4 regions of the Cellulosimicrobium sp. AB352 genome follow, and region 4 is predicted to be linked to each of the others. Evidence: predicted binding sites of a transcription regulator. Region 4 holds the regulator's gene; each other region holds the start of a gene.
What was found. The regulator HrcA, encoded in region 4, represses chaperone genes, less so after heat shock. The targets are predictions, from matches to a motif close to TTNGCACTCGNNNNNNNCGAGTGCNAA.
Positions count from the first base shown of each region.

Region 1: a site for HrcA is predicted at 1,410-1,436, ahead of groL (chaperonin GroEL). Genes of this name have one in related genera too.
Region 2: a site for HrcA is predicted at 1,790-1,816, ahead of groES (co-chaperone GroES). Genes of this name have one in related genera too.
Region 3: a site for HrcA is predicted at 2,014-2,040, ahead of ACPCUX_RS05640 (FmdB family zinc ribbon protein). Genes of this name have one in related genera too.

Region 1 covers NZ_JBMVFX010000005.1:66,490-69,645, forward strand. The annotation lists gene ACPCUX_RS05205 (glycoside hydrolase family 15) at 1-1,342, opposite strand, end outside; gene groL (chaperonin GroEL) at 1,632-3,156, shown strand, end outside.
Region 2 covers NZ_JBMVFX010000002.1:188,440-191,595, forward strand. The annotation lists gene ACPCUX_RS02330 (MerR family transcriptional regulator) at 1-565, opposite strand, end outside; gene ACPCUX_RS02335 (WhiB family transcriptional regulator) at 870-1,160, shown strand; gene groES (co-chaperone GroES) at 1,350-1,646, opposite strand; gene ACPCUX_RS02345 (class I SAM-dependent methyltransferase) at 1,885-3,156, shown strand, end outside.
Region 3 covers NZ_JBMVFX010000005.1:170,265-173,420, forward strand. The annotation lists gene ACPCUX_RS05625 (hypothetical protein) at 1-60, shown strand, start outside; gene mscL (large conductance mechanosensitive channel protein MscL) at 90-578, opposite strand; gene ACPCUX_RS05635 (SAF domain-containing protein) at 709-1,434, opposite strand; gene ACPCUX_RS05640 (FmdB family zinc ribbon protein) at 1,619-1,921, opposite strand; gene ACPCUX_RS05645 (penicillin acylase family protein) at 2,211-3,156, shown strand, end outside.
Region 4 covers NZ_JBMVFX010000003.1:74,958-78,113, reverse strand. The annotation lists gene dnaJ (molecular chaperone DnaJ) at 1-825, opposite strand, end outside; gene hrcA (heat-inducible transcriptional repressor HrcA) at 932-1,948, opposite strand; gene ACPCUX_RS03300 (MFS transporter) at 2,028-3,156, opposite strand, start outside.

The DNA of each region.
Region 1 (3,156 bases), on a different contig from region 4:
CCCCGGACGCGGTGCGGTGGTCGTCGACCCAGCGGAGCCACTCCTCGGCGTCGGCGCGGTCCTCGGGGTCGGACGACGACGCCGCCGCCAGCGCGTACAGCGTGGTTTGGGGGGTCCACGAGATGCCGTCGGCGCGCCAGCCCGCGCCCGGCGCGAGCCCGCCGGCCGGGCGCAGCATCTCGCGCACGGACGCGCGCCAGGCCTCGTCCGCCCCGGCGAGCGGCTCCGGCTGGAACGGCGGCAGCACGAACGCGGTCGAGGCGTCGCGCGCGCCGCCCGTGACGTGGCGCGGGTAGCCCTGGGACCCGAACGAGCGCTCGACCGCCATGCGCAGACGGGCGGCGGCGAGGGTCGCCTCGTGCGCGCGCGGCGCCTCGCCCGCGGCCGCGTACACGTCCGCCGCGGCCTCCAGGCCCGCGAGCAGCGGTCCGGCGGTCCCGAGCGTGAGGGACGTGGGCTCGACCTCCCAGTAGTCGCTCGACGGCGGCGGCAGCGGGTCCTCGCCGTCGACGAGCCCGAGCGCGTGGTCCGTCGCGGCGTCGACCAGCGGGCGCAGCTCGGCGGCCACCTCGGGGCGGTCCGCGGCGGGCGTCTCCTCCAGCACGACGTCGGTGGCCCACAGGACCCAGCCGACGCCGTCGGACTGGATGCCCCGGTCGTCCGGGACCCCCGACCCGTCGGGGAGGTAGCGCGCGTGGAACGAGCCGTCGTCCTCCTGGACCCGGGCGAGGAAGCCGAGGACGGCGCGCGCGTCGTCGACGTGACCGGTGCGTGCGAACGCCGCCGCGGTGAACGACGCGTCGCGCGGCCACACGTAGCGCCACCTGGGCGACGGCGCGGCGAGGGCGGCGCCGTCGTCGAGCGTCAGCGCGCGCAGGTCGAGGAGGGCCGCCTCGCCGAGCGCGGCGAACGGCCCGCCTGTCCCCGGTACGACGCCGGACGCGAGCCAGGCCCGCGACGCGGTGGCGGTCTGGTGGGCGAGACCGGGGTCGAGGAGGGCCGTCGCGTCGAGGCGCGCCCCGGCGACCTGCGCGAGCCGGTCCGCCTCGCCGTCCGCGGGGTCGACGCCCGCGGCGAGCGCGCCGGGGTCGAGCGCCGCCGGGTCGAGCACGCGGCTGCCCTCGAGGTAGGTCGCGCCCACGCCGGGCGCGAGGCGCAGCACCGCGGGGCCGCCGTCGGGCCCGGTCGTCACCGCGACGCCGTCCTGGTAGAGGTCGATGTGCTCGCCCGAGGGCGCCGCGACCGCGGTCGCGGCGGTCAGGCCGAGGGCAGGGACCAGCACGAAGCCGGCCAGGGCTGCGAGGGAGCGCCACGACGGTGTTGCGCGGATCACACCGCGCATCCTAGAGCGAGCCGCGCGGCGCTCGGTTTCGCCCCTCGCGATACGCGGCGGCGTGGCGCGCCGCTGTCTTGCACTCGCACCGTGCGAGTGCCAATAATGGCGTTAGCACTCTCGTCACGAGAGTGACAGAAGTGACCAGCGCAGGCAGCCGCTCAGGCGGCTGCGGCGCAACCCACCAGGTCGACAGGTGAGGCCCGCCCTGGCGGCGTGACATGAACGCCGCCGTCGTGGGCCGTCCGTCGCGGGCGCCGGCCGACCGCCATACGCCACCAGCGGAGGATCATTCCCCATGGCCAAGATCATCGCCTTCGACGAGGAGGCTCGTCGGAGCATGGAGCGCGGGCTCAACACGCTCGCCGACACCGTCAAGGTCACCCTCGGCCCCAAGGGCCGCAACGTCGTGCTCGACAAGAAGTGGGGCGCGCCGACCATCACGAACGACGGCGTCTCCATCGCCAAGGAGATCGAGCTCGAGGACCCGTACGAGAAGATCGGTGCGGAGCTCGTCAAGGAGGTCGCCAAGAAGACCGACGACGTCGCGGGTGACGGCACGACCACCGCGACCGTGCTCGCCCAGGCGCTCGTGCGCGAGGGCCTGCGTGTCGTCGCGGCCGGCGCCAACCCGATCGCCGTCAAGCGCGGCATCGAGAAGGCCGTCGACGCGGTGACGGAGCAGCTGCTCAACGCCGCGAAGGACATCGAGACCAAGGAGGAGATCGCCGCCACGGCCGCCATCTCCGCCGGCGACCCCGCGATCGGCGAGCTCATCGCCGAGGCCCTCGACAAGGTGGGCAAGGAGGGCGTCATCACGGTCGAGGAGTCGAACACGTTCGGCCTCGAGCTCGAGCTCACCGAGGGCATGCGCTTCGACAAGGGCTTCCTCGCGCGCTACTTCGAGACGGACCCCGAGCGCCAGGAGGCCGTGCTCGAGGACCCGTACGTCCTCATCGTCGAGTCCAAGATCTCGAACGTGAAGGACCTGCTCCCGGTCCTCGACCAGGTCATGAAGGCCGGCCGCTCGCTCCTCATCATCGCCGAGGACGTCGAGGGCGAGGCGCTCGCGACCCTGGTGCTCAACAAGATCCGTGGCACGTTCAAGTCCGTCGCCGTCAAGGCCCCGGGCTTCGGCGACCGCCGCAAGGCCATGCTCCAGGACATCGCGATCCTCACCGGCGGCCAGGTCATCACCGAGACGGTGGGCCTCAAGCTCGAGAACGCGACGCTGGACCTGCTCGGCCAGGCGCGCAAGGTCGTCGTCACGAAGGACGAGACCACGATCGTCGAGGGCGCGGGCGACGCCGACCTGATCCAGGGTCGCGTCAACCAGATCCGTGGCGAGATCGAGAAGTCGGACTCCGACTACGACCGCGAGAAGCTCCAGGAGCGCCTCGCGAAGCTCGCCGGCGGCGTGGCCGTCATCAAGGCGGGTGCCGCGACGGAGGTCGAGCTCAAGGAGCGCAAGCACCGCATCGAGGACGCCGTCCGCAACGCGAAGGCTGCCGTCGAGGAGGGCATCGTCGCCGGTGGTGGCGTCGCGCTCATCCAGGCCGGTGCCGTGGCGTTCGAGAAGCTCGAGCTCGAGGGCGACGAGGCGACCGGTGCGCAGATCGTGCGCGCCGCGATCGACGCCCCGCTCAAGCAGATCGCGGTCAACGCGGGCCTCGAGGGTGGCGTCGTGGCGGAGAAGGTGCGCAACCTCCCGTCGGGCCAGGGCCTCAACGCCGCGACCGGTGTGTACGAGGACCTCCTCGCCGCCGGAGTGAACGACCCGGTCAAGGTCACGCGCTCCGCGCTGCAGAACGCCGCCTCCATCG
Region 2 (3,156 bases), on a different contig from region 4:
GCGCGGGCTCGACGAGGTCGGACCACCACGCGGCCGGGTCGCCGCCCGTCGGGATGCGTAGCAGCCGGTCGCACGCGCGCTGGTCGTAGGCGATCGCCGCGTCGACGACGTCGGAGACGCGCGTGGGCCGCGGTCCCTCACGGACGCCGACCGGACGGGGACCGGCGGCCCGTGCGGGCTCGCCACCCGGGACGGCGCGCAGGAACGGGCGCGACGGCGGCGGCTCGGGCGCCTCGTCGTCGGCCTCGGGCTCGTCGGCGTCGAGGTCGCCCGCGCCGTCGGCGCCGCGGTCGTCGAAGGAGATCGCCCCACGGTTCGCGGCGAGCTCCTCCTCGTCGGCGGCGAGCGCGGCGCGGGCCGCGTCGGCGGGCGCGACGCCGTCGAGCGTGAGGCGGCGCATCACGACGAGGCGAGCGACGTCGTCGTCCGTGTAGCGCCGGTGGGAGCCGGCCCGGTGCTGCGAGGGGCCGAGGCCGTAGCGACGGTCCCAGGTGCGCAGGGTCGCGGGCGCGACGCCGAGCCGGCGCGCGACGGCGGCGACGGCGAGGCCGGGAGACGAGGTCATGCTCGGTCGGGCTCCCTCGGGGTCGGGGGCGGACCGGACTGAGGTCATGGATCGATTCTGCCGAGCGGGCACCCGTCTCGCCACCTCGTAGAGGTCACAGTCGTGCACCCTTCGCGCCACACCCGCGCCGTATTTGTTCGCTGCACGCGCAAACGCGCCGGGCGCCGCCGATCGCGTCAGCGCGCCGGGAGCAGCCGACGCGGTTGACCCCCTCGCACCGCTCCACGAGCGGTTCAACCTGCTCGTTCACTTTTTCCTCACAGGGGGCTTGAACAAGTCTTGCAACGCTTGTAGGTTGTTCGGCATGGCAGAGATCTCGAGGCTCCCCGGGCCCGTCATGGAGCTGTGGGAATGGCAGTACCAGGGTTCGTGCCGCGACGCGGACGACACGTTGTTCTTCCACCCCGAGGGTGAGCGCGGCTCGACGCGACGACGGCGAGCGGAGGCCGCGAAGGCGATCTGCCACTCGTGCCCCGTGATGATGCAGTGCCGCGAGCAGTCGCTCCGCGTGCGCGAGCCGTACGGGGTGTGGGGCGGCCTGAGCGAGGACGAGCGCGCCGCCATCCTCGCGGGCGGCGCCCGCCGCACCGGCTGACGCACCCTCTCCCCGGGCACCACCTCGGTGCCTTCGCGCCACCAGCAGACCCGCACGGCCCCGGTCCGACGTCGTACCGGGCGCACGTGCGCACGACCCGTGGGACCACCGGTGGGGCGACCGGCCACGGAACGCAGCAGGGCCCCGCGACCGACGGTCGCGGGGCCCTGCTGCTGAACCGGGTCGGCGTCAGCCGACCACCACGGCGAGGATGTCGCGCGCGGACAGGACGAGGTAGTCCTCGCCGCCGTACTTGACCTCGGTGCCGCCGTACTTGCTGTAGATGACCTTGTCGCCGACGGTCACGTCGAGCGGGACGCGGTTGCCGTTGTCGTCGACACGGCCCGGACCGACGGCCAGGACCTCGCCCTCCTGGGGCTTCTCCTTGGCGGTGTCCGGGATGACCAGGCCGGATGCGGTCGTGGTCTCGGCCTCGAGGGCCTTCACGACGATCCGGTCCTCGAGCGGCTTGATGGGGACCGACACGTCGGACCTCCCCTTTCGCGGTGAGAACTGCAACGGATGGGTCGAGCGCACCGGCTGGCCGTCGTCGCGGGTGCCGGACAGCCTGGTCGCACGTGGTGCCGCCTCCGCGAGCGGTGGCGGCACGTCTCAAATCTAGGTCCCGGTTAGCACTCGGTCAAGGCGAGTGCCAACGTCCGTCCTGCGGACGACCGGGCCCCGGCTGCGCGTGGTCCCCGGCCCCCGTGGAAGGATCGACGCCATGGACGCCGCCACGCTCACCAAGCTGCTCAGCCCCGAGGGCTGGGCCCTGCTCGGCGCGCTCCCGCCGTACGACGAGCAGCAGGCGCTCGTGCTCGCGGCAGGGCTGCGCGCGAAGGGCGTCGACCCGGACCTGGCCGCAGCGGCCCTCACCCAGTCCCGGCTGCGCGCCGCGGCGCACGGCAAGCTCGGGGCGTTCGCCGACGGCATGCTGTTCACGCAGGCGGGGCTGGAGCAGGCGAGCCGGCTCGTCGTCGCGGGCCTGCACGCCCGGCGGTACCAGGAGGCGGGGATCCGGCGCGTCGCGGACCTCACGAGCGGGATCGGCGTCGACGCGCTCGCGTTCGCCGCCGCGGAGCTCGAGGTGCTCGCGACCGACGTCGACGAGCTCACCGCGGCGATCGCGACCGTCAACCTGCGCCACTTCCCCGAGGCCGAGGTGCGCCACGGCGACGGGCTCGCGCTCGACCTGGAGGGCGAGCGGATCGAGGGCGTGTACGCCGACCCGGCGCGCCGCACCCGCGCCGGCACGCGCGTGTTCGACCCGAAGGCCTACGCCCCACCGCTCGACGCGGTGTGGGCGCTGCGCGAGCGTGTGCCCGCGGTCGGGATCAAGGTCGGCCCGGGCATCCCGCACGCCGGCCTGCCCGAGGACGCCGAGACCGAGTGGGTGTCGGTCGACGGGGACGTCGTGGAGGCCGGGCTCTGGTTCGGCCCGCTCGCGCCCGAGGGACCGGGCCGGTCGGCGCTCGTCCTGTCGTCGTGGACCGGGCCCGACGGGACCGCGCGCACCACGACCCGACGGATCGCCCACCGCCCGGGCGACGCGGACGTGGTGCCCGAGGTGGGCGCCGTCGGGCAGTACCTCTACGAGCCCGACGGCGCCGTGATCCGGGCGGGGCTCGTCGCCCACGCGGCGCGCGGGCTGGGCGGCCGCCTGCTCGACCGGACCATCGCGTACGTGACCACCGACTCCCCCGCGCCGCTCGACGCGACGGGGCTCGCGGACGGGCTCGCGCGCGGCTACCGCGTGCTCGACACCATGCCGTTCGGCCTCAAGCGGCTGCGCTCGTACCTGCGCGAGCGCGGCGTCGGTCGTCTGACGATCAAGAAGCGGGGCACCGCCGTCACGCCGGAGCAGCTCCGGCGGCAGCTCGCCCTCACGGGCGACGCGACGGCCACGATCGTCCTCACGCGCGTCGGCGGCTCCCAGCAGGTACTCGTCGTCGAGCCGCTCTCCGCTCCCCCGGCCGGCGCCGGGCAAGACGGGCCC
Region 3 (3,156 bases), on a different contig from region 4:
CCGGGCGAGAACGACGACCGCCTGCTGGGCGACGTACCGCCCCACTACGGGCGCCACTGACGGCTCGCCGGGCGACCGGCTGAGCGGCGTCAGAGGTGCCGCGGGGGCGTCGGCCCGCCGGGCGTCGTCCCGCCGGGCGCCGCGCCGGGGCCGCTGCCGGCCTGGGCGGCGAGGAGGTCGCGGATCTCCTGGAGCACGCGCACGTCCTCGGCAGGTGCCTCGGGCTCGGGCTCCTCGTCCTTCTTGCGGCGCTCCGCGAGCTTGTTCATCGGCAGGACGATGACGAAGTAGAGGGCGATGGCGATGATGAGGAACTGGAGGATCGCGTTGAGGACCCCGCCGACGGAGATGACGGAGGGCGGGATGTCCTTCGCCTCGTTCCCCGCGCGCAGCGTGATGTCCCACAGGCCGGTGAGGTCGGGCTTGCCGAAGATCGCCCCGATGAGGGGGTTGATGAAGTCCTCGACGATCGCCGTGACGACGCCGGAGAACGCGGCCCCGATGACGACGCCGACCGCCAGGTCGATCGCGTTGCCCCGGAGCACGAACTCCTTGAACCCTTGGAACACGCCCTTCATGTGCTGCTTCCCTCTCCTGTCGACGGGCACGCGTGGCGGCGGCGCCACCAGACGTGCACGCGCGATCCTGCCAACGGGCGCGGCGAGCGGCAACGGCTTCGCCCGGCGGGTCGGCGGTCTCGTGGTGTCGTCACGGGACCAGGACGGCCGTGACGGGGGCGTGCCCGGTCCGTGCCGCCAGCCGGACGGCCTCCTCGGGGCGTACCGCGACGAGCGTCACGACGTCGGAGCCTGACCCACCGGTGCCGAGCAGGCCGCCGCCGTCGTCGGGCTCGGGTGCCGGCACGACGACCGCGGCGCGGGCCAGGTACGGGTCGTCCGGGGGAGCGGACCCCGTCTCCGCGGGTTCCGTGGGCGCCGGGGCGAGCGCGGGGTCGCCCGCGGCCAGCAGGTCGACGCGGTCACCCGGCCCGAGGAGCGCGGCGACGCCCGGGTCGAGCCGGACGGGCGCGACCACGGTCCCGTCGGGCGCCCCGGCGGCGAGCTCTCCTCCCGCGACGAGGCCGTCCTGGAGGAGCGTGCCTTCCGGCAGGGCGACGGTCGCGCGGCGTCCGACGACGTCGTCGGCCCGGGCCGGTGCCCCGGCGGGCAGGAGGGAGGCCGGGACGTGGTCCACCCGCACGTCGGGTGCCGCGAGCGTGGTGCCGGGCGGCACCGCGCGGGCCGTCACGACGGCGGGAGCCGTCGGCGGGGGCGGGGGCCGCAGCGCGCCGACGACGACCGACGCGGCGAGCCCGCAGCACAGCGCGGCGACCACGAACCGGGACCGCCCCCACAGGCCGTGCAGCAGCCGCCGCCGGGCGGCGGCGCGGCCGGGGTGGGCTGACGGGCCGGGCGGGCGGGAGGAGCGAGGCATGGCGCGACGGTAGCCGCGCGCGGCGGGCCGGTGGCCGCGGTGCGCGGCGGTCTGTGGACGACGCGGCGCGCGGCCCGCGCACCGTGAGCCGGCCGACCCGCTGTGGTCGGCCGCGCACCGGTGCGGCGCCGACGCCGGAGCCCGGGCGCGTCAGGGGCGAGCGACCCGGCGGCGCCGCGTCAGGTCAGGACGACGCGGCAGAGCTGCTCGACGCGCCGCCCGAGCTCGTGCCGCCCGACGACGAGGACGACGACGAGGACGACGACGCGCTGGACGTCGAGGCGGCGGGCGCCGTCGACGTCTTCCCGCCGGACCGCGAGTCCGTGCGGTAGAAGCCGGAGCCCTTGAACGTCACGCCCACGGAGGAGAACACCTTGCGCAGGCGGCCCGAGCACTCGGGGCACACCGTGAGGGCGTCGTCGCTGAACGACTGGTGGATGTCGAAGGCGTGACCGCAGGCGGTGCAGGTGTAGGCGTAGGTGGGCACGGGTTCTCCTCGTTCACGAGACGGCCGTCGAGGCGGCCACCGGCGGGTCGGGATCGGGACGGTCTCGGCCTGGTCGACGGTGTCAACACCGCCTGGCACTCGAAACTTCCGAGTGCTAATCATACGCGGACCGGCGCCCGGGCAGGGCCGGGGTAGTCTCGCATCCGTGTCTGCGCACGAACCCGCCGAGGCCCCCGCCGGTGACCCCGCCACCGGTGCCGACCCCGCGACCCCGGGCGAGGCTGCGGCCCCGCCGCGGCGCCGTCGCCGGTCCGCGCGCCGGCGCGTCCTGATCGGCGTGGCGGCGCTGCTCGTCGTCGCGCTCGTCGCGGGTGCCGCGTTCGTCGTGGTCACCGTCCGGCGCCCGCTCCCGCAGGCGTCCGGCGAGATCTCCGTGCCCGGCCTCGGCAGCGAGGTGACCGTGCTGCGCGACGCCCAGGGCGTGCCGCAGATCTACGCCGACACCCCCGAGGACCTCTTCCGCGCCCAGGGCTACGTCCAGGCGCAGGACCGCTTCTTCGAGATGGACTACCGCCGGCACGTCACGTCGGGGCGGCTCGCCGAGCTCGTCGGCGACAACCCGGACGCGATCGCCGCCGACACCGTGACGCGCACGTTCGGCTGGCGCCAGGTCGCGGAGGAGGAGTGGGACGTCGTCTCCCCCGAGACGAAGGCGTACCTCCAGGCGTACGCGGAGGGCGTGAACGCCTACCTGGAGAACCGCAGCCCGTCGGAGATCGCGCTCGAGTACACGGTGCTCGGGCTGCAGGTCGACGTCGCCGAGCCCGAGCCCTGGGACCCGGTCGACTCGCTCGCATGGCTCAAGGCGATGGCCTGGGACCTGCGCGGCAACTACGACGACGAGCTCGACCGCGCGCTGGCCTACGGCACGCTCCAGGACACGGCGCGCGTCGCGGAGCTGTTCCCCGCCTACCCGTCCGAGCTCAACGCGCCGATCCTCGACCCCGGCGAGCTCGAGAACCCGCAGCAGGTCGCGCTCGACCTGGGCCCGCAGGCCCGCGCCGAGTACGGCTCCGACCACCTCCAGGCCGCGCTCGAGGCCGCGGACCGCGCGCTCGGCGCCGTCCCCGTGCTGATCGGGCGCGGCGAGGGCACCGGCTCGAACTCGTGGGTCGTCTCCGGCGAGCACACGGCGTCGGGCAAGCCGATCCTCGCGAACGACCCGCACCTCGCCCTCGGGGCGCCCGGCATCTGGGCGCAGGTCGGGCTGCACT
Region 4 (3,156 bases):
GAGGGCGGCCGCCGTCATGGGCACCTGGAGGGTGCAGTGCAGGTCGTCGCCGCGGCGCACGAACGTGTCGTGGTTGCGCTCGCGGATCTCGACGTACAGGTCGCCCGCGGGGCCGCCGGCCGGGCCGACCTCGCCCTGCGCGGTGAGCTTGATGCGCGTGCCCGTGTCGACGCCCGCCGGGACGTTGACCGTGATGCTGCGGCGGCTGCGCACGCGGCCCTCGCCCGAGCACTCCGCGCACGGCTCGGGGATGACCGTGCCGAAGCCCTGGCACGCGGCGCACGGCGCGCTCGTCATGACCTGGCCGAGGAACGAGCGCGCGACGCGCTGGACCGTGCCGCGGCCGTGGCACACCTCGCACGTGCGGGGCGAGGTGCCCGGACGGCAGCAGGTGCCGCCGCACGTGCCGCACACGACCGCCGTGTCGACCTGGAGCTCGCGCTGCGCGCCGAACGTCGCCTCGGAGAGGTCGATGTCGAGCCGCACGAGCGCGTCCTGGCCGCGGCGGGCGCGCGGGATCGGGCCCTGCTGCGCCTGGGCGCCGCCGAAGAACGTCTCGAAGATGTCCTGGAAGCCGAAGCCGCCGCCCATGGGGCCGCCGCCCCCGCCGCCGGGGGCGCTGGGGTCGACGCCGAGGTCGTACTGCTGGCGCTTCTCCGGGTTGGACAGCACCTCGTAGGCGCGCGCGACGTCCTTGAAGCGGTCGCCCGCCTCCTCGCCCGCGACGTCCGGGTGCAGCTCGCGCGCGAGCTTGCGGTACGCCTTCTTGATCTGGTCCTGGCTGGCGTCACGGGCCACGCCGAGGATCTCGTAGTAGTCGCTCACACGTCACTCTCTGCTGGTGCGGGTCGTGAGGCCGGCGCGGGGCCGGTCGGGAGGGGTCGGGGGTGGTCGTCGAGCGGGCCCGCCGCGGGCGGGGAGACCGCGGGGCTCACGTGCCGAGCACCCGTGACAGGTAGCGCGCGACCGCGCGCACCGCCGCGATGGTGCCGGGGTAGTCCATGCGGGTCGGCCCGATCGAGCCGACGAGCGCGACCGTGTCACCGTCGTTACCGTAACCGGTCGTCACGACGGAGGTCTCCGCGAGGCCCTCGAGCTGGGTCTCGCGACCGATCCGGACGCTCACGCCCGACTCGGCGGCCATCTCGGTGAGCAGCCCGAGCAGGACGACCTGCTCCTCGAGCGCCTCGAGGACGGGGCGCAGCGCGTGCTCGAACCGCATGCCCGCGCGCGCGAGGTTCGCCGTGCCCGCGAGGACGAGGCGCTCCTCGCTCTCCTCCGCGAGCGTCTGGGCGACGAGGTCGCCCACCGCGCGGACGAGCGGGGCGTCGTCGGGGTGGAAGCTCTCGGTCACGGCGGCGAGGCCGGGCGCGAGGTCCGTGAGGCGCTTGCCCGCGGCCGCGGCGTTGAGCCGCGCGCGCACCTCGACGAGCGTGCCCTCGTCCGGCAGGCTCGCGACCTCGAGCGTGCGCTGCTCGACGCGACCCGTGTCCGTGATGATGACGACGAGGAGCCGCGACTCGCCGACGGGCACGAGCTCGAGGTGGCGCAGGCCCGACCGGCTCAGCGACGGGTACTGCACGACGGCGACCTGGCCGGTGAGCTGGGCGAGCAGGCGCCCGGCGCGCGCGATGACGTCGTCGAGGTCCACGCCCTCGGACAGGAAGGTCTCGATGGCGCGCTTCTCCGGCGCGGACAGCGGCTTGACGCCCGAGAGGCGGTCCACGAAGAGCCGGTATCCCTTGTCCGTCGGGATCCGGCCCGCGGACGTGTGCGGCTGGGCGATGTACCCCGCGTCCTCGAGAGCCGCCATGTCGTTGCGGATCGTGGCGGGCGAGACGCCGAGGCTGTGGCGCTCGGTGAGCACGCGCGAACCCACGGGCTCGCGCGTGAGGACGTAGTCCTCGACGATGGCCCGCAGCACCTCGAGCCGGCGCTCCTCGCTCACGTCCACCTCCCGCGTGCCGCACCGTCGCCGCCCGGGCGGGCGTGCGGGAGTCGGCACTCTCGACCTCCGAGTGCCAATCCTACGCGTCCGCGCGGCCCGTCCGGCGGTCCTCCGCTCGTCGCGAACGCAGGTCGAGGAGGCCGACGACGAGCGCGACCGCGACGAGGCCGATCGTCACCAGGAGCGCGCGCCCGGTCGCGTCCGCCGCCGAGTCGCCGCTCGCGAGCCCGCCGTAGTAGACGGACAGGACCACGGAGATCCCGACGGCCGACCCGATGCGCTGGCCGAGCTGCAGCATGCTGCCCGCCACCCCGGCCCGGCTCACCGGCACCTCGGACAGCGTGAGCGTCTGGTTCGGCGCGATGACCGTCCCGCTGCCCGCGCCCGCGACGAGCAGCGCGACCGCGAGCGCCGGGCCGACGGCGCCCGGGTCGTCCCCGAGCGTGCGCACGACGACCTCCGCCGCGACCACCCCCACGAGCACGAGCACGACGCCGCCGACGACGAGCTCGCGGCCCCAGCGCGCGACCCAGCGGCCCGAGAACCACGCCGACACGCCCGACGCGACCGCGAACGGCGTGCCGACGAGCCCCGCCTGGAGCGGCGTGTACCCCAGCTCGTCCTGGAGGTAGAGCGTGACGACGAGGAAGATGCCCGTGAACCCGGCGAAGTACGCGAGGCCGAGCAGCGCGCCGTTGCGGAAGGACCCGAGCCCCACGACCTGCGGGTCGAGCACGGCCTCGCCCGTGCGCCGCTGGTAGCGCCGCTCCCACCCGACGGCGGCCACCACGGCGGCCGCGGCCGGCACGAGCCACCACCAGCGCGACGCGTCGTCGCCGCGGCCCGTCGTCGTGACGAACGGCATCATCACGCCGAGGGTCGCGGCGCCGAGCAGGCCCAGCCCGACGAGGTCCAGCCGGCGCGGCCCGCGCGCCGCGCCCGACCCGGTGCGCGGCGGCCCGGGCACGAGGCGCCACGCGAAGGGCAGGAGCACGGCGACGACGGGGATGTTCACGAGGAACACCCACCGCCACCCCGTCTCCGGGCCCGCCGCGGCGATGATGAGCCCGCCCAGCAGGGGCCCGAGCGCCGTCGAGACGCCGATGGTCGCGCCGAACATGCCGAACGCGCGCCCGCGCTCGTACCCGCGGAACTGCTGCTGGATGAGACCGACGACCTGCGGGTTGAGGACGCCCGCGCTCACGCCC